2 linked regions of the Acidaminococcus fermentans DSM 20731 genome follow. The protein of the gene in region 1 interacts with the protein of each later gene in a pairwise test. Links are inferred from orthologs where the notes say so. Each region holds a gene or a part of one and is shown on either strand. Other genes may lie near its edges. The genes, in order: ACFER_RS01450 and ACFER_RS02930.

Region 1 (10,142 bases):
GTATACATACAGGAGGGCACTCTGCCGGATGCAGTCATAGCTCAGGACTTCCAGGCGGATTTCCTTGGGTTCCAGACTGCGGCGGATTTCCGCAATCTGGGCAAAAGGACTGTCTTCCGGGCGGAACACAAAGCGGAACAGGCTGGCGGCTTTCAGTCCGGTCAGGGTGGGTGCACACTGGCGCACCAGTTCTGTTTCCAGAGTAATGGTCATGGGTGGAGCCTCCTTGGTATAAGTTAGTTAAAACTAATTTAAAATCAAATAAAAAAGCATTGTATCGAAAAAATACAAGCCAATTTAGTTAGTAATTACTAACTAAATGCAGTATAACAGAAGTCGTGAGATTCTGCAACCCTTTTTTCTCCGTCTTGCCACAGGGAGTGTTTTAGGCTATAATGGATATATAATTAATCAGACGAATAATTATCTTACTGGTACAGATAGGAGCGATGGCCATGAAATGGTGGAAACCTGTGGTTGTGGGGCTTTCCCTGACCCTGGCACCCGGGCTGATGCAGCCGGCCCAGGCCGGGAAGAAGAACCCCCAGCCCAAAGCAGAAAAAATGCCTTCCTGGACGGAGCTGGCCCAGAAACATCCGGCGGCTTATGACCGGACCACACCGGAGACCTCTCTGACAGAACAGCAGCTGGCAGACTGGTGGAAGACCTTCCAGGATCCCAAACTGGATGCCCTGATCGATCTGTCCCTGAAGAACAACCGGGATCTTCAGGCGGCCCAGGCCCGGGTGGAAGAAGCCCGGGCCCAGCTGGGCATCAGCAAAGGGGAAGCCCTGCCCTGGCTGAACCTGGGAGGGACCTATGGCCGTTATGAAGCCCCCCGGGGGATCAATGACAAAATCAGCGGTATGAGTCCCTATCCCGGGGTCATCAATCCCCCCGACCGGAATTCTTCCGTGGCCGGGCTGGGCATCGATGCCTCCTGGGAACCGGATTTCTTTGGCCGGCTGAAAGCCAGGAAGCAGAGTGCCGCCCACAATCTGGCAGCCCAGCATGCGGCCCTTTACAGCACCTGGGTGACCCTCAGTGCGGAAACGGCCCTCAACTATGTATCTCTCCGGACCCTTCAGCAGGATCTGGATCTTCTGGAACGGCATGCCGCCCTGGAAGGGGAAAAGGCGGATCTGCTCCAGACCAACTACCAGGCGGGACTGATCAGTGCCTATCCCCTGGAAGCCATGCGGACCCAGGAACAGAACACCCGGGCGGAAATCCCCAGGACCCGGCAGGCCATCCAGGAAACCCTCACCCGGCTGTCCATTCTGACGGGAACGGAACCGGGTCAGCTGAATGATTTTCTGGATCCGGAAGATCTGCCGGAAATCGATCCGGAACTGTACCATGCCATTCCGGCCAACCTGATGCGCCAGCGTCCGGATATCCGGGCCGCGGAAGAACGGCTGGAGGCCCAGATCGCCCGGACCAAAGAAGCACGGGCTGAGCTGAAGCCCCGGTTCACCCTGGGCGGATTCCTGGGTCTGATTACCCTGGGCGGAGGGAATCTGTTCGGGTCCGGGGCCCGTTCCTTTGCCATTGCTCCTTCCTTCACCTTTCCCCTGTTCCATGGAGGGCAGCTGCGGCAGAATGTGAAGCTGCAGGATGCCCGGGCCAGGGAATATCAGGCCCAGTATGAAAATACGGTACTGAAGGCGGCCGGAGAAGTCCAGGACGCCATGACCGGCATCGTCCAGGAAAAAGAGCGGAAGGACAAGCTGAGTGCCGGGGTGGACAACGCCCAGGGAGCCTTTGACCTGGCGGAAAACCGGTTCCAGGCGGGACTCAGTGATTACCAGCCGGTGCTGGACAGCGAACGGACCCTGCTGACCATGAAACGGCAGGAGAACCGGAGCCGGGGCCAGGAACTGGCGGATCTGATCCATCTGTACAAAGCCCTGGGCGGCGGCTGGAAACCTTTGTCGGACGGGGAACAGGCAGAAATCAGCAGGGCAGAAGGGAAGGGTAAATGATGGCATTCTGGAACACACTTTTGCAGGATAAAAAGAAACTGGCGGCAGCGGTGGCCGTAGTGGTACTGGCCTGCGGGCTGGGGGGCTACGGGTATCAGCAGTACCAGGCCAAAAAGGCGGCCCGGCAGCTGACGCTCTACGGAAATGTGGATGTACGGGAAGTGGCGGTGGCCTTCCGGGAAAGTGACCGGATTGCAGAAGAACTGGTGGAAGAAGGGGACAAGGTCAAAAAGGGCCAGGTGCTGGCCCGGCTGGATACGGAAGAACTGAAGATCAAGAAGAGCAAGCTCCAGGCCCAGATTGCCGCCCAGCAGAGCGTGGTGGACAAACTCCACAACGGAACCCGGGCAGAAGATCTGGAGGCGGCCCGGGCCAAGGCCGATGAAGCGGCGGCCCAGGCCGACCAGGCCCGGCAGGACCTGGCACGGGTGGAGAATGCCTTTGCCTCTTCCCAGGGGAAATCCGTCAGCAAACAGGACCGGGATGCGGCCCGGACCAAGGTGGATGTGACGGCAGCCCAGGCGGAAGCAGCCCGGCAGGAATACGAAAAGGCCCAGGCCGGTCCCCGGGATGAAGATGTGGCCGGCGGAGAAGCCCAGCTGAAAGCTCTCCAGGAAGATGCCAAACACATCGATTACCTGCTGAGCCAGGCGGAACTCAAGGCGCCGGCGGACGGGGTCATCCGGTCCCGGCTGCTGGAAGTGGGGGATATGGCTTCTCCCCAGAAACCGGTGTTCAAACTGTCTCTCAATGACAAAAAATGGGTCCGGGTCTATGTAAGCGAAAAGGATCTGGGACGGATCTATGAAGGGATGAAGGCCCGGGTCTATACGGACAGCCACCCCAAGAATCCCATTGAAGGGCAGATCGGCTATATTTCCTCTACGGCGGAATTCACCCCCAAGACGGTCCAGACCACGGAGCTGCGTACTTCCCTGCTGTACGAAGTCCGTGTCTATGTGACCGATCCGGACAATGTGCTGCGGATGGGGATGCCCGCCACCGTGAAGATCGACACGGAGCAGAGCCATGACTGAATGGGTGGTCCAGGCTGAAAAGCTGGACAAACTCTTTGATGACAAGCAGGGAAAGGCCCATGCGCTGAAACAGGTGGATTTCCTGGCCAAAAAAGGAAAAATGACCGCCCTGATCGGTCCTGACGGAGCCGGCAAGACCACCACCATGCGTCTGATCTGCGGTCTGATGGATCCCACGGGAGGAAGCCTGAAGGTGCTGGGGCTGGATTCGGTGAAGGACGCTTCGGAAATCCAGTCCCGGATCAGTTACATGCCCCAGAAATTCGGCCTCTATGAAGACCTGACCATCCAGGAGAACATGGATCTGTATGCGGATCTTCACGGGGTTCCGGATGACGTGCGGAAAACCCGGTTTGCCAAACTCCTGGACATGACCGGTCTGGCCCCTTTTACCGGACGGCTGGCCGGGAAACTGTCCGGGGGCATGAAGCAGAAACTGGGACTGGCCTGTACCCTGGTCCGGTCTCCGGATCTGCTGCTCCTGGATGAACCCACCGTAGGGGTGGATCCCCTGTCCCGGAAGGACCTGTGGATCATCATCAACCAGATGGTCCAGGAGGAACATCTCAGCGTCATTGTCTGTACGGCCTATATGAATGAGGCGGCCATGTGCGATGAAGTCTATGTGCTCAACGAGGGGAACATCCTGTTCAACGGGACTCCGGAGGGCCTCAGCCAGGTGGCGGCGGGAAAGTGCTTTGAAGTGAATCCTCCTGCAGGACTGCCGTACCGGGTGCTCCAGGGATCTCTGCTGGATGACAAGGAGGAAATTATCGATGCGGTGCCCCAGAGCGGTACGGTGCGTTATATTGCCGCCCATCCGGGAACGGCGCTGCCGGCCCTGGAACGGTGGAATCTGGTGCCCAAAGCCGTGCCGCCCCGGGTGGAAGACGGGTTCATGATCCTCCTCCACCAGGCGGCCAACCTGGAAGAAAAACGGATTCCCCTGGCGCCCCTGGACAAAGTGCCTTCTGACCCCACCCAAAACGATATGAGCATCACCGTCAGGGATCTGGTGAAGAAATTCGGGGATTTCACGGCGGTGTCCCATACTTCCTTTGAAGTCCACAAAGGAGAGGTGTTCGGGCTCCTGGGTCCCAACGGGGCCGGCAAGACCACCACCTTCCGGATGCTCTGCGGTCTTTTGCCCGCTACCAGCGGGGTCCTCAGCGTGGCCGGAGAGAATCTGCGGACTGCCCGGACCCAGGCAAGAGCCAAAATCGGTTACGTGTCCCAGAAATTTTCTCTCTACAGCAAGCTCAGCGTGCTGGAGAATCTCCAGTTCTACGGGGGGATCTACGGCCTGCCGCCCCGGAAACTGAAGGAGCGGATCCAGGCGGTGCTGGAGGAATTCCAGCTTACCGGCCAGGAAGCGCACAATGCCGGAGATCTGCCGGGAGGTTACAAACAGCGGCTGTCCATGGCCTGTGCCCTGCTCCAGGAACCGGAGATCCTGTTTCTGGATGAACCCACCAGCGGTATCGATCCCCTGGCCCGCCGGATGTTCTGGCGGCAGATCACGGACCTGGCCTGCCGGGGAGTCACCATCATCATTACCACCCACTTTATGGAAGAAGCGGAATACTGCGACCGGATCATGATCCAGGACCGGGGAAAATGCCTGGTGCTGGGGAGTCCCACCCGGATCCGGGCGGATCTGGGGATGCCCGATGCCAATATGGATGATGTGTTCATCGAAATCGTCCATCGGGGACGGGGAGAGGAGGCGGCTGGATCATGAAGGAAAAACTGCGCCGGATCCGGGCCCTTACCGTGAAGGAATTCCGGGAGGTGCTCCGGGACAATTCCAGCCTGGCCATGGGCCTGCTGCTGCCCCTGATCCTGATCCTGGTCATCGGCTATGGCATCAGCCTGGATGTAAAGCACGCCCCCATCGGGGTGGTGCTGGAAGATGCCTCTCCGGAAGCTCAGCAGGTGGTGGACTTTGTGGACGGATCAGAATACTTCCAGCCCACCTACCTGACCAGCATGCACCAGGCGGTCCGTGCCCTGGAACAGCGGAAAATCGATGCCATCCTCCGGGTGCCGCCGGATTTCACCCGGCAGCTCCATCAGGGGGATGGCCGTCTCCAACTGTTGCTCTACGGCACGGACACCACCACCGCCATGACCATCCAGAGCTATGTGGAAACAGCGGCGGCCCAGTGGTCCGCACGGCAGATGGCCAGCCGGGGGGTGGGGGGCGTGGACCTGGAGACCCGGCTCTGGTTCAATGATGCCCATGAAAGCACATGGTATTTCCTGCCCGGGCTGATCCTGATGATCGTGACCCTGGTGGGGGTGCTTTTGACCGCCGGGGTCATGGCCCGGGAATACGAACGGGGAACCTTTGAATCCCTGTTTGTGACTCCGGTGAAAAAAGGGGAAATCATCGTGGCCAAGATGATTCCCTATTTCTGCATCGCCATGCTGGGGGTATTCCTGTGCCTGATCCTGTCCCGGTTCCTGTTCCAGGTGCCTCTGGTGGGATCCCTGGCCCTGGTGATCTTCATGTCCATCCTGTACCTGTTGACGGCCCTGGGCATGGGGATGCTGATTTCCGTAGTGACCAAGGCCCAGTTCATGGCCATCCAGATAGCCCTCCTGGTCAGCTTCCTGCCCAGCATCATGCTCTCCGGGTTCCTGTTCGATCTCCGGGCCACGCCCCAGTGGGTCCAGTGGATCGGGGAATTCCTGCCCTTCAAGCATTATCTGGTGGTGCTGAAGACCCTGCTCCTGGCCGGGAATCTGTGGCCGGTGATCCTGCCCCAGACCGGGTTCCTGATTTTCTTCATGGTCCTGTTTGTGGGGCTGGCCCTGAAAACCATTCGAAAGAAGGTGGAGTAAATGAGTCCATGGCAGCTTTTCTGTCAGCAGGTCCGGTTCATCTGCCGGAAAGAACTGCTGGCCATCTGGAAGGACAAGGCCTTCCGGTATGTGCTGGTGATCCCCACCCTGGTCCTGGGGGTGGTCTTTGGCTATACGGCCACCTTCAACGTGGAAAATGTCACCTATGCGGTGCTGGACCAGAGCCATTCAGAAGCTTCCACCTCTCTTCTGGCCACCCTGGACGGCACCCGTTTCTTCCAGCGGGTGGCGGATCTCCAGAATACGGCCCAGATCCAGGAACCCATTGATCAGGAAAATGTGATGGTGGTCCTGTCCATTCCGGAAGATTTTGAAGAAAAACTGGCCCGGGGCGAAAAAGCGCCCCTCCAGGTGATCACCGACGGCCGGAACACCATGACTGCCAGCCTGGCTTCCGCCTATACCTCCCGGGTGGTCCAGCAGTGGCTGGAAGCCCGGACGGGCCGGCACCCTCCCCTTTCCGTGGAAGCCCGGACCTGGTTCAACCCCAACCAGCTGACACTGTGGTATTTTGCCCCCGGAATCCTGGGGCTCATGAGCTTTGCCCAGGTGATCCTCCTGGCCGGCATGTCCGTGGCACGGGAACGGGAAGAAGGGACTTTTGAACAGCTGCTGGTGACCCCGGCACCGCCTTTGGTGCTGCTGATCGGGAAAGCTTTCCCCCCAGTGCTGGTAGGGATGATGCAGGGGACCCTGCTCCTGCTGCTGGACCTGTTCTGGTTTCAGGTGCCTTTTGAAGGGTCCTATCTGACACTGTACCTGGTGCTGTTCATCTATTTCCTCAGTTCCACCGGCATCGGGCTCAGCATTTCTTCCGTATGCAGCTCCATGCAGCAGGTCCAGGTGTATACCTATGTGTACCTGATTCCCAATGCCCTTTTGAGCGGGGTGGCCACTCCGGTACGGAACATGCCCCAGTTCCTCCAGCTCCTTACCTACGGGGATCCTCTCCGGTTCGCCCTGGACGCCATCCGGCGGATCTATTTCGAAGGAGCGGGCCTTGCCGCCATCGCCCCGGATCTGTTGCCCATGACCATCGTGGCTGTGCTGACCCTGTGGCTGGCGGCGGTTCTCTTCAGGAAGAATTTGGGGTAAAATGAGTGAAGAGCGAAGAGCGAAGAGGAGAAGACTGGACAGATTCCTCTGGACGGTTTTCTGCATGGAGACAAGCAATAGAGCTTGCGTTTGGCAGGGACAGAAACTCTGCCCTCTGGACTCTTCACTCTGCACTGGTCAAAAATGAAAGGAGCCATGCCCATGAATGATGTGCTGCGCAAAATGGTGGAGGACTATATCCACAACCGGATGCCGGAATACATCCAGACCCTGTATGATGTGATCACCATTCCTTCTCCCACCGGAGAAGAAGGGGAAAAGGCCCGGTGGATCCTGGACCAGCTGAAGGCCATGGGGGCGGAAGGAGCCTGCCAGGATGAAGCCGGGAACGTCATTTTTCCTTATTGTATCGAGGGCGTGGAAAAGTTCCCCCTGTACACCGCCCATATGGATACGGTGTTTGCAGGGGTGGAGAAAATCATGCCGGAAATCGACGGCCATACCCTGAAGGCCCCTTCCTGCGGAGACAACAGTTCCGATGTGGCGGCCCTGCTGTTCCTGATCCGGATGATGCTGACCCTGAAGCTCCGGACTCCGGCGGTCTTTGCCTTCAATGTGGGGGAGGAAGGCCTGGGGAATCTGAAGGGGAGCCGGGCCCTGACCGATGCCTTCGGAGACCGGCTTAGTTACTTCATGGCGGTGGACGGGAACAGTGACCGGTTCGTGAACCTGGCCGTAGGGTCCCGGCGGTACGCGGTCCATGTGGTTACGCCCGGGGGCCACAGCTATGCCGCTTTCGGAGCGGCCAACGCCATCAGCGAAGCGGCGGGGATCATCCGGGACTTTTACGATCTCCAGGTGCCTGAAGATCCCAAAACCACCTACAATGTGGGGACCATCCAGGGAGGGACCACCATCAATTCCATTGCGGCGGAGGTGGAATTCACCGTGGACATGCGGTCCGTTTCCCATACGGAACTGGAAAAGCTGGATGCCGCTTTCCAGGTCATCCTGCAGGCCCATCAGAGGGCGGATGTGAAAATCGAAACCCTGCTCCTGGGAGAACGGCCCTGCAGTGAAGGAGTGCAGCATCACGAAATCCATGACCGGATCACGGCCATCCGGAAACGGGCCGGGCTGCAGACCACATTCAGTGCCAGCAGTACCGATGCCAATATCCCTCTCAGCCGGAATATCCCGGCCATCGCCTTTGGCGTCAGCCGGGGCAAAGGGGCCCATACCCTCCAGGAAGAACTGGATATGACCAGCCTGGAACCGGGTCTGAAGCAGCTGGCGGCGTTTATTTGGAATTTGTAAGAGCTGCTGCTGAGGCAGCAGCTCTGTCAGCTGACAAAAAGGGGGCTGTTGCATGTGTGAAAACCTCACACATGCAACAGCCCCCTTTCCTATTCCCCTTTTTCTGCGTATAATAAGAATCAGAAAAAATGACGGAATCCCGGGCTTTGCCGGTTTCCGGAACGGAGGGGTATGGTTATGTCCAAGAAATGCAAACAGTGCGGCTGCGAACTGGCCGATGATGCCCTGTTCTGCGTCCAGTGCGGCGCCAAACAGGATCCGGTGGTAAAATGTCCCAAATGCGGCCATGTGAATCCGGCAGGCAATGATTTCTGCACCGAATGCGGCACCCGGCTGAAGGAAGCTGAACCGGCGGAAAAAAAGTCTGAAGGGGAGAAACCGGCAGCGGAACCCCAGGAAGCAACGGCGGAAAACACCAAAGTGGTAGTGGCGGAACCGGTGACCGGCGGCCAGGGAGGCGGCGGAAACCAGGGATTCCAGGGGTTCCAGATGCCTCCTGTGCCGCCGGAAGGCAATGGGAAGAAAAAGAAGATCCTGGCCATCATCGCTGCCGTAGTGGTGATCCTGGGCCTGTTCTTTGCCTTCGGGGGCAGCAGCAAACCCATCCAGGTGAAATCCGGAGAAATGGTGGATGACTACATCCGTGACCAGAGTTCCGGAGACAAGAAATACAAGGACAAAACCGTCCAGCTTTCCGGCAAAGTGAAATGGAAGGGACAGTTCAACAATTCCCAGAACTACAGCATCACCCTGGAAAGCCGGAACAATGGCGGCAAGACCTATCAGATCCTGGTGGATGTGCCGGCCAAACGGGCCAGCATCGTCAACAGCCTGAAGACCGGTGATTTCGTCAATGTGAAGGGGAAATGTGTGGGCATCGTGAAGCAAAAGAATCCCACTCTGATCAGTGTCCAGATCAAATCCACCAAGATCAACGACCAGGACGCGGACTGAATCACAGGAGGAATGACGGATGGCCAGATATTGTGCGCACTGCGGGAATCAGCTGACGGAAGGGGAAAAATTCTGCCCGGTCTGCGGCAGTCCGGTGGAACAGCCGGCGGCTCCGGCCCGGCCGGAGGGAGGAAAAAACACCGCGCCCCAGCCGGGGCCCCGGTCCCAGCAGCCTGCCGGCTCTTTCCAGCCCAAGGGAGACCTGCCCCATCAGAGCGGCCGGGGAAAATGGATCGCCCTGGTGATCGGGCTGATGCTGGCGGCTGTGGGTGCAGGGATCTTTTTTGCCCGGCAGAAGGATGACAAAAGTGCCGCCGACACCAAGCCGCCGGTGACCCAGGAAGAAAAGAAGCAGGAGGCTCCCAGGAAACCCGCCAACGGGGCGGCCCAGGGAGAAAAAAACCAGAAGGACGCCAATCAATCCTACGGGAAGATCACCGGTACCGATGTGCGGCTCCGGGCCGGTGCCGGAACCCATACGGATATCGTGGATTACTTCGACGAAGGGGAAAAGGTGGAAATCACCGGACGGAAGAACAACTGGTATCAGGTGAAACGGGCGAACGGGCAGACCGGGTACGTGTCGACCCAGTTCTGCCGCCGTCTGTAAACGGTTTCAGGAAGGAGGGGGACCATGGGAAAGTATCATGATGCGTACCAGAAGCGGAGATGGAAGGGTCCGGCCTGGGGTGTCTTTTTTCTCCTGGTCCTGCTCCTGGCGGTGGGCTCCGGTATCAAAGGCTGCCGGAACGGCCAGAAGGCGGAACCGGCAGCTGCCCCACCGGCAGAGACAGCTGTTACCGGGGACGTGCGCCAGACGCCGGAGCCCCATGACTACGCTCTCCTGATCAAAAAAGGGGAGTTCACCCTGTATCTCCTGGATCATGGGGAACCGGTGGCCAAGTGGCCGGTGGCCCTGGGGAAG
Region 2 (9,991 bases), 330 kb from region 1 along the record:
GTGGATTTTTGGGGGACTTTCGGGGTTCGGGGACCAGGAATCCTTTTCTCCACCCCCAGGGCCAGCAGCAGCCCCAGGATGCCGGTGGCCAGCTGGAGAGGCAGGAAAATGGACAGGGTTTTGGTGACGGCGCCCCAGGGCAGCTGGAGCAGCCGCAGGGCCCCCACCATGCCGATGGCCAGCACCAGGGTCTTGCCCAGAGGTGCCCCCAGGAACAGGGCCGATCCCTTGGACCCGGTGCGGGTGAGTTCCACGTACATACCATTGCCCAGGGCGATCACCGGCACCACCGGCCCCAGGATATGGCCCTGGAAAAAGGCGATCACCGCCAGGGCCACGCAGATGGTCCAGGCCAGGACCCGGGTGGTGTACCGGCCGGCCAGTACCAGGGTGGCGTTCACCAGGGTACCGATGAGCAGGGTCATGACGGGCACCGGCAGGGGCAGCACCAGCCGCAGCTGCTGGCTGAGCGCCCCAATGGCCAGCAGCAGGGCCCCCCGGACCAAAAGACGGACAGAATCGGACAAAGGTATCGGCTCCTTTCTTTTTGATGGTACAATTGCCAATTAATGCACAAAAGCCTTATGCTTTTGATGCCCTGAACCGGTGCCAGAGTTCCGCACATCCCCATGACAGCAGGAGTACGGCTATATAGAACGCTTCCATAGGTACTTGCTGTATCCCTGCTGTCCGGTTCAGCACATATTCCAGCTGGTCGATGAATATGGGGTGGATCAGGTAGATGGGAAAGGAGCGGCCACTCATTTCTTTTAAGGCCCCTTTCAGGGGATATCTGCCGCTCTGGATCACCATACTGAAGAACAGTACCGAAGCGATGGTATACACCAGCCCCGGCAGGCTCAGCTGCTGCAGGTAGTTCACGGTATTTTCGTAGGGCATCTGCCATTTGAAGGTCCACCGATAAAAAAGCCAGGTGTTGAATCCGGCACTGGCGGCAAAGAACGCCATCAGCAGGGCCTTGTGCCGGGTAATCAGCTTTTTGAATCCTTCATAATGTCGGGCAATCACCCCGCCCAGCATGAAGATGAACAGGTAGAAGAAGGGGAAATAGTTCAGCCGGTAATTGCACAGGTTCAGCAAAGCCGGGCTGGAAGCAATCCAGTCCGGATAGGTCCAGAAATGGAAATTTCCTTCAAACAGCAGCACCTGGGCCACGAACAGCAGGGGCAGGGCCACTTTCAGCCCGATTTTTTCCATGGCTCCCATCAGGCTCCGCCACAGGGGGAACAGCAGGTAGAACCAGATCAGGATCACCAGGAAGTAAATGTGGTACTGGGCGGTGCCGAAGAACAGGGAAAACAGGATGTTGGACGGATCCAGCACATTGGGGTCCCGGTTCAGCAGGGCATAGTAGCACAGATAGAACAGAGAAGCCAGCAGATACGGACGGCCGATGCTCTTCATCCGCTTTTTCAGGAAGCTTCCATAATGGAGAGGTTCTTCCAGGGGCTTACTGTAAAAAAGCCCGTAGCCGGAAATGAAAAAGAAGGCCGGCACACTGTAGCGGCTCAGGATGTTGGTAATGAGCACCAGGAAGGGAGAAGCCACGGCGTCGCTTACCGCCATGCTTCCCACATGGATGGCAATGACCCCCAGCATGCAGATGCCCCGGAGGTTGTCGAATACAAGGTTGCGCTGTTTCACAAAAAGCTCCTTTATGGTTTACAGGAATATGGATTCCGCAGGGGCGTCACCAGCCCTATTGGAATGAATCTATCTTATTAATTATAATGACCAGCGACTCGATTCTCAACCCCCTCTTTGAGATCCTCCAGAAACGGACGGACCAGGCGGGATTGCCAAGGCAACCCTGGGTCCGCCCCTACAGGTTCTCACCGGCCAGCCGAGGGCAAGGAGCCGGAACCGTTTGAAATCAAAACAAAAAATCCTGCCCCAATCGGCAGGATTTTTTGTCCCCAACGGCCGTTGACCGTTGACAGCTGACTGCTGACGGTACTGTTGCCCATGCAACAGTACCAGTTATTTCACATTGATCTTCCCTGCATACACGCTCCCCGTGGTTACGTCCAGGGTTACCAGGTCGCCGGTTTCCAGGGCTTCCATGGCTCCTTTGGCTCCTACGATCACCGGGATGCCGTAGTTGATGCCAATGATGGCGGCGGGAGAGGTGAAGCCTCCTTCTTCGGCGATGATGCCGCCAGACTGGGCGGCGCAGGTCCCCATTTCATTTTCCAGGGCCGCCACGGCCAGGATCATCCCGGGCTTGAACTGCTCCAGATCCGCTTTCTTTTCCACCCGCAGGACGATGCCGCTGGCGGCTTTCTTCCCGATGCCCTGGCCGGACACGATTTTCTGGCCCACATTGACCACCTGGATCAGGTTGGTGCTGCCCACCTTTCCCACGTTCATGCCGGCGGTGACCACCAGGGAATCGCCTTTTTTAATCAGCCCTGCGTCCAGGGCATTTTTCAGGGAGGCTTCGATCAGCGCATCGGTGCTGGCCTTGTTTTCCCCTTTGAGCGGTGTCACGCCCCAGTACAAGCTCATCCGCCGCAGGCTTTCCTCTTTGGGAGAAACCCCCAGCACATGGGCTTTGGGACGGTATTTGGCCACCAGACGGGCGGTGTAGCCGCTTTCGGTAATGGACATGATGGCGTTGGCTTCCAGTTCCTGGGCGATCTGCACGGTGGCATGGCTGATGGCATCGGTCATCTGGACCTGGGCCCCGATGCCCTTGTGTTTGAACACAGTGACATAGTCGATGGCGTCTTCTGTCCGTTTGGCGATCCGGGCCATGGTCTGGACGGCTTCCAGGGGATAGGCCCCGGATGCGGTTTCTCCGCTGAGCATAATGGCGTCGGTGCCGTCAAAGATGGAGTTGGCGATATCGTTGGCTTCCGCCCGGGTGGCCCGGTAATTGGTGATCATGCTTTCCAGCATCTGGGTGGCGGTGACCACCGGCTTGCCCAGGGCGTTGCATTTGGCGATGATTTCCTTCTGGACAATGGGCACGTCTTCCATGGGAATTTCCACCCCCAGGTCCCCACGAGCCACCATGACCCCGTCCACCACCTGGAGGATGTCATCGATGTTGTCCACCCCTTCCTGGTTTTCGATCTTGGCGATGATCCCCATGGGGGACCCCAGTTTTTCCAGGAGACGGCGGATTTCCATGGCGTCATGGGCATTCCGCACAAAGGAGGCGGCCACGTAGGTCATGCCGTGCTGGGCGGCAAAGGTAATATCGGAAATATCCGCATCGGACAGGAAGGGCAATTTCAGGAAAGCCCCGGGCACTGCCACCCGTTTCCGGGAGGAGATTTCCCCGCCGTTCACCACGATGGTATGGATTTCCTTGTCCGTGGTGGACTGGACTTCCAGGGACAGTTTTCCGTCGTTGAGCAGGATGGTGTCCCCCCGCTTCACTTCTTCCGGCAGACCGGCGTAGTTCACATGGGCCTTTTCCGCCGTCCCTTCCACATCCTCCGTGGTGAGGATGAATTCATGGCCGGGCACCAGGGTGGTCTTGTCCCCTTTGAACAGCCCCAGACGCATTTCCGGGCCTTTGGTATCGGCCACATAGCCCACCAGGCGCCCTGCTTCCTTTTCCGCTTCCTTCAGCAGGTTCAGCCGGGCTTCACATTCGCTGTGGGAGCCATGGGAGAAGTTGAACCGGGCCAGATCCATCCCGGAGCGGATCATATCCACCAGCAGTTCTTTTTTGTCCGTGGACGGCCCCAGGGTGCAGATGATTTTTGTTTTCTTCATGAAATGTTCCCCCTCTGAAATATTCATGATGCGCAGGGAAAAAGCAGTGTGTGCTCTTTCCAAAAAAAGTCCGGACTTGTAACAAGCCCGGACTTTTCAGTTCCGTGTGTACTATTAGGATTCTTTGAAGGCCTTGATCTTTGCAGTCAGCAGAGGCAGGATCTTCAGAGCATCGCCAACGATACCATATTTGGAGATTTCGAACATAGGAGCGTCCGGATCCTTGTTGATGCAGACAATGGTATCGGATTTGCTCATGCCGGCTTTGTGCTGTACAGAACCGGAAATACCGCAGGCGAAGTAGATCTTCGGGGTAACGGTTTTACCGGACTGACCAACTTGCCGGGGATGTTCGATGAACCCTTCATCCACAGCTGCACGGCTGCCGCCTACGGCACCGCCCAGAGCATGGGCCAGGTCATACAGCAGGGAGAAGTTTTCTTTGGCTTTCATGCCGCGGCCGCCGGAGCAGACGAACGGTGCATCGTCGATGGCCATTTCGCCTTCGCTGACCACTTCTTCTCTGCGGATGCAGGTTACCCGGTCATCCACATGGTTCTTCAGGGTGTAGTTGATCACTTCGCCGGTACGGGAAGCATCCGGTTCCATGGCCTTGAAGGTCTTGGGACGAACGGTACCCATCTGCGGACGATGTTCTTTGCACAGGATGGTAGCCATGATGTTACCACCGGCAGCAGGACGGGTCCATTCGATCAGGCCGTCTTCTTCAGCGTCCAGGATGGTGCAGTCTGCGCACAGACCGGTGTTCACCCGGGCAGCGATACGGGGCCCCAGGTCACGGCCGTCGTTGGTGGCGCCGATGAATACGGAAGAAGGCTGATATTCATCGATCATTTCACAGAAAGCATTGGTGTATTCGTCAGTGGAATAGTATTTGAAAGCAGGATCCTGGCAGACGTAAACCAGATCAGCGCCCCGGGCAATCAGTTTGGACGGAACGTCTTTGGCATCGTCGGTGATCAGGACAGCGGCCAGTTTCTGGTTGCATTTGTCAGCCAGTTTCCGGCATTCGCCCAGCAATTCGTATACAACGTGAACAGGTTCGCCTTTGTAATGTTCAACATAGACCCATAAATCTTTTTCGTTACCGGTCTTTAAACCTTTCGTGTTAGCCATTTATACCCAACCTCACTTCGTAATAATCTTGTCTTCGATCAGTTTGTTAACCAACTTATCGACTGCCACAGCAGGATCTTCATCGTCGAAGATTTCACCGTGTACCTGGGTCACTTTCGGAGTGAAGCTCTTCATAACCTGAGTCGGAGAGCCGGCCTTGCCGATGATGTCCAGAGGAATTTCCAGGGCGGCAGCAGTGTAGACAGGGATTTCAGCCTTTCTGGCTTTCATCTTGCCTCTAATGCTGGCAAAACGCAGATCTTTGCTGCGCATTACGGTAACCACGCAGGGCATCTTCATGGTGAAGGTCATGGACATTTGTTCATTGTCTCTGTCCACTACTACGGTGTCATCTTTGACCTGAACTTTCAGGGCAGCGGTGACCTGGGGCAGACCCAGATGTTCAGCGATTTCAGGACCGACCTGAGCGGTATCCCCATCGATTGCCTGACGGCCGCAGAGGATCAGATCAGGAACGCCGAAATGTTTGATGGTGTTGGCCATGGCAGCGGAAGTAGCCAGGGTATCAGCACCGCCGAAAGCTCTGTCGCTGACCAGTTTGGCTTCATCAGCGCCTACAGCCAGGCAGTCTCTCAGGACAGATTCTGCATGAGGCGGCCCCATGGTGATGACGGTTACATGAGCGCCCAGTTCATCTTTCAGCTGCAGGGCAGTTTCCAGAGCGTACTGGTCATAGGGGTTCATAATATTGGTTACACCATCTCTGACGAGGTTGTTGGTAACCGGATCGATCTTCATTTCAGCGGTATCCGGTACCTGTTTAACACATACAACGATGTTCATTACAAAGCGACCTCCTAAAAATCATATAGTACAAAACCACACAGCCCCATTGTAACACGTGTGTTCCCGGTATGCAAGGGATTGCAGGAACTTGTCAGACTAGCGTTTCAAATTTCCCCATCTCGTGTATACAATCTGTATAATGGCATTTTCTTTTGTTTTCTCTTGATTTCTAAATTAAGAGATAATTTAATCCAAGTTCTGTAACGGAAATTTCTACAGAATTGCACGACAAATAATGGGTGAATTTTTGTGAGCATAAGGACTTCCTTATAGAAAAAGGGATTGCTGCCGGCGCAGCAATCCCTACCATTCCATGCTCCCCTTCCCCAGCACCCGTTCGATGGCATCGGCGAAGCCGGGGGCATCCAGATCCACCCAGAAACGGGGATTGGTCCGGATGACTTTTTTGGTGTCGGCCACGTGGAGGTATACGGGGTTCTTGCCGTGGAAGGCGGCGAAAATGCCCCCCAGCTGCTGCTGGACCGCCTGGGTGTTCTTCCCCGGCCTGATGTGGAGATGGACTTCTTTGGCTGCTTCCTGGAGGGGCTCCACCCGGTTGGCAAAGATCCTGGCCTGCTCCTCGTCCAGCTTCAGGATGCCCTGGATCATCACGATCCGGTCCTTGTCGATGTTGGCCCGGCTGGCGGCATAGGCCCGGGGAAAGGCGATCACCGTCAGGCTGCCGGTCAGGTCTTCCAGCACAAAGGAGGCCATCCGGTCCCCGTTTTTGGTGGAGCGGAGCCGGAGATCGGTGATGATGCCTCCCACGGCAATCCGTTCCCCATCCTTGTAGTTTTCCTCCGTGCAGCGGATTAGGGGGGTGAGCCGGCGGAGGGCGTTCCGGTAAGCATCCAGGGGATGACCGGTAACATAGAACCCGATCAGTTCCCGTTCCAGCCGGAGGATCTCAGCTTTGGGGATTTCCGGCAGGTTGGGGATGGGAATGGTGTTGGCACTGGCGATGTCCTCTTCTCCAAAGAGGCCCAGCTGGCCGGTGATCCGGTCCCGCTGTTCACTGGCCGCCGCTTCCAGGGCCGGGTCCATAATGGCCAGCAGCTGGCTCCGGCGCAGGCCGAATCCGTTCATGGAACCGCATTTGATCAGGGCTTCCACCACCCGCTTGTTCACCTTGGACAGGTCCACCCGGCGGGTGAAGTCAAAGAAGTCCCTGAAGGGCCCCCGTTTCTTCCGTTCCTCCAGGATCACGGTGACCGCCGCATCCCCCACGCTTTTGATGGCCCCCAGACCGAAGCGGATGGTGTGGCCGTCCACGGAAAACCCGGCTTCACTGGTATTGATGTCCGGAGGCAGTACCTGGATGCCCATGTCCCGGCACACCCCGATGTACCAGCTCACCTTGTCCGCCACGGTGATGATGCTGTTCAGGAAGGCGGCCATGTATTCCACTGGGTAGTTGGCCTTCAGCCAGGCGGTGTGGTAGGCCACCAGAGCATAGGCCGCAGAATGGGATTTGTTGAACCCGTACCCGGCAAAATGCTGGAGCAGGGCAAAGATCTCGCTGCCCAGTTCCCGGCTGATGCCGTGGAGTTTCTGGGCGCCGTCCAGGAATTTTTCCTTCATGGAATCCAGCAGCTTGGCCTTCTTTTTCCCCATGGCCCGGCGCAGGATGTCTGCTTCCCCCAGGGTGAATCCCCCCAGGGCGGATACGATCTGCATCACCTGTTCCTGGTAGAGGATGACCCCGTAGGTGTCGGCCACAATGGGTTCCATCAGGGGATGGAGCACCTGGGCCGTACGTCTGCCGTGACGGCCGGCGATGAAGTCTTCGGCCATGCCGCTGCCCAGGGGCCCGGGCCGGTACAGGGCCACCAGAGGGATCAGATCCTCGAACCCTTCCGGAGCCAGCTGTTTCATCAGCCGGGTCATGCCGTCGCTTTCCATCTGGAACACCGCCGCCGTATCCCCCTTACAGAGCATCCGGCAGGTTTTGGGATCGTGGAGATCGATGGTCCGGATATCCACCTCCGTCCCCTGGTTCTTTTTGATCATCTTCAGGGCATCGTCGATGACGGTGAGGGTCCGGAGCCCCAGAAGATCCATCTTCAAAAGCCCCAGGCTTTCGGACCGGTCCTTGTCGTACTGGGTGCAGATGTATTCATGTTCGTCGTCGCTGCTGGAGGTGATCTGGAGGGGCACATAGTCCGTCAGTTCCCCAGGGGTGATCACCACCCCTGCTGCATGGGTGGAAGTGTGCCGGGGCATCCCTTCCACTTTCTGGGCAAAGTCCAGCAGCTGGGCGATGCTGGGATCCCCGTCCCGGAGTTCCCGAAGTTCCCGGCTGCCTTCCAGGGCGCCTTTCAGGGTGGTCCCGGGGGTATTGGGAATCAGCTTGTTCACCTGGTTCACCACGTTCAGGGGGATGTCCATGGCCCGGCCCACGTCCTTGACGGCGGCTTTGGCGGCCAGGGTCCCGAAGGTGATGATCTGGGCCACATGGCTTTCCCCATATTTCCGGGCCAGGTAATCCACCACCAGATGGCGCTTCACATAGCAGATATCCGTATCGATATCGGGCATGCTCACCCGTTCCGGATTCAGGAACCGTTCAAAGATCAGGTTGTATTTCAGCGGGTCGATGCTGGTGATCCCGGTCAGGTAAGCCACGATACTTCCGGCGGCGCTGCCTCTGCCGGGGCCCACCGGGATGTCGTGGCGCCGGCTGTAGTTGATGAAATCCCACACAATGAGGAAATAGCCGGAATACCCCATCTGTCTGATGATGCCCAGCTCGTATTCCATCCGTTTCCGGGCGGTGCCGTCGTCCTCCGGATACCGGGAGGGAAACCCCTCTTCGCAGAGTTTCCGCAGGTAACCGTCCATGGTCTCTCCCGGAGGCAGGGGAAATTCCGGCAGCAGCAGATGGCCGAATTCCAGCTGCACATTGCACCGCTCTGCAATCTCCAGGGTGTTGTCCAGGGCTTCCTGATCTTCCGGGAACAGTTCTTCCATCTCTTCCCGGCTCTTCAGGTAGTAGGAATCGTTGTTGAACCGCATCCGCTGGGGATCCAGGTACCGGGTGTTGGTCTGGATGCACAGCAGGATGTCCTGGCCGGAGGCGTCTTCCTTGCGGATGTAATGGAGGTCGTTGGTGGCCACCAGTTTGATGCCGTGCTTTTGGGCCAGCCGGCGGAGTTCCTGGCGGACAGTGGCTTCTTCCGGCAGCCCGTGGTTCTGGATTTCCAGGTAGTAATGGTCCCGGCCGAAAATGTCCAGGTATTCCAGCATGGTCTTTTCGGCGGTTTCCAGTTCACCCCGGAGGATGTGACGGGGCACTTCCCCGGCGATGCAGGCGGACAGACAGATGAGCCCTTCGCTGTACCGGCGGAGCACGTCCTTGTCGATCCGGGGTTTGTAGTAGAAGCCCTCCACTTCGCCGATGGACACCAGTTTCATCAGGTTCTGGTAGCCGGTGCGGTTTTCGGCCAGGAGGATCAGGTGGTACAGCTTGCTCCGGGTTTCCAGGCTTTTATCCAGATGGGAACCGGAAGTGATGTACACTTCGCAGCCGATGATGGGTTTGATGCCGGCTTTTTCACATTCCTGGTAGAATTCGATGACCCCGTACATGACCCCATGGTCCGTAATGGCCAGGGCGGGCATGCCCAGTTCCTTGGCGTACTGGACCAGTTCCGGGATCCGGCAGGACCCATCCAGGAGGCTGTATTGGGTATGGGTATGTAAATGGACGAATTGGTTCATGGGGACTCCTTTAAAAAGGGGGTGTGAAAAAATCACACCCCCGGTCACTGGTCTCTTGTCACTGGTCACTAGACGAAGGTAGGCAAACGCGGCTGCCGTTGCTAACCCACCACCAGTGACCGGAAGCTGTTGCCCAGGCAACAGCTTCCTCTTATCCTCTGATCGTATTCACTTCTCCCGGCAGGTACATGGTGACTTCCGGGGACACTTCGGTTTCTGTGGCGCCGATGGTGTAGGCCACACCGGCCAGGTAATCCTGGGCCCGGATCTTGTCCGGATCGGGCAGGTCATTGAGACACATGAGCAGACCCTTGCCTTCCAGGATCAGCTTTCCGTAGTCCACGATTTCCTCCAGGCTGGCCGGCGTCCGCAGGCACAGATCCAGGTTGGGCGTGTCCAGAAGCGTCAGTCCGTGATTTTCCTGCTGCCCCTTCTGGGTATTCCGGGTCTTATCCGATTTGAAACTGGCAAACATAAGGACATCCCTCCCTTCTTCGTATCTTTTTATTTTACACCAATTTGGGGGAGAAAGCAAAAGGCGCTGTGAAAAAATCATTCACAGCGCCTTAAATTTGCC

Evidence for each region.
Region 2: the proteins of ACFER_RS01450 (region 1) and ACFER_RS02930 interact in binary tests that used the Escherichia coli proteins (3 or more experiments, as listed by UniProt). The link is inferred for Acidaminococcus fermentans DSM 20731 from one-to-one orthologs.

Annotation. Positions count from the first base shown.
Region 1 is NC_013740.1:321,940-332,081, forward strand. Bases 2,390-5,388 are described here. They hold ACFER_RS01450 (ATP-binding cassette domain-containing protein), read left to right. Parts: upstream 2,390-3,014; coding sequence 3,015-4,763; downstream 4,764-5,388. Other genes in these bases: ACFER_RS01445 (HlyD family secretion protein), read left to right, coding at 2,390-3,022; ACFER_RS01455 (ABC transporter permease), read left to right, coding at 4,760-5,388. Outside these bases: ACFER_RS01435 (DUF3793 family protein), read right to left, coding at 1-213; ACFER_RS01440 (efflux transporter outer membrane subunit), read left to right, coding at 456-1,985; more of ACFER_RS01445, read left to right, coding at 1,982-2,389; more of ACFER_RS01455, read left to right, coding at 5,389-5,869; ACFER_RS01460 (ABC transporter permease), read left to right, coding at 5,870-6,985; ACFER_RS01465 (M20/M25/M40 family metallo-hydrolase), read left to right, coding at 7,148-8,263; ACFER_RS01470 (double zinc ribbon domain-containing protein), read left to right, coding at 8,441-9,217; ACFER_RS01475 (SH3 domain-containing protein), read left to right, coding at 9,237-9,827; ACFER_RS01480 (L,D-transpeptidase), read left to right, coding at 9,852-10,142. UniProt on the Escherichia coli protein: Part of the ABC transporter complex YbhFSR that could be involved in efflux of cefoperazone. Probably responsible for energy coupling to the transport system.
Region 2 is NC_013740.1:647,872-657,862, reverse strand. Bases 3,796-6,643 are described here. They hold ACFER_RS02930 (electron transfer flavoprotein subunit beta/FixA family protein), read right to left. Parts: upstream 5,692-6,643; coding sequence 4,900-5,691; downstream 3,796-4,899. Other genes in these bases: ACFER_RS02925 (DNA polymerase III subunit alpha), read right to left, coding at 5,998-6,643; ACFER_RS02935 (electron transfer flavoprotein subunit alpha/FixB family protein), read right to left, coding at 3,865-4,887. Outside these bases: ACFER_RS10770 (hypothetical protein), read right to left, coding at 1-527; ACFER_RS02945 (acyltransferase), read right to left, coding at 583-1,665; pyk (pyruvate kinase), read right to left, coding at 2,002-3,750; more of ACFER_RS02925, read right to left, coding at 6,644-9,414; ACFER_RS02920 (cell division protein SepF), read right to left, coding at 9,566-9,889. UniProt on the Escherichia coli protein: Required for anaerobic carnitine reduction. May bring reductant to CaiA.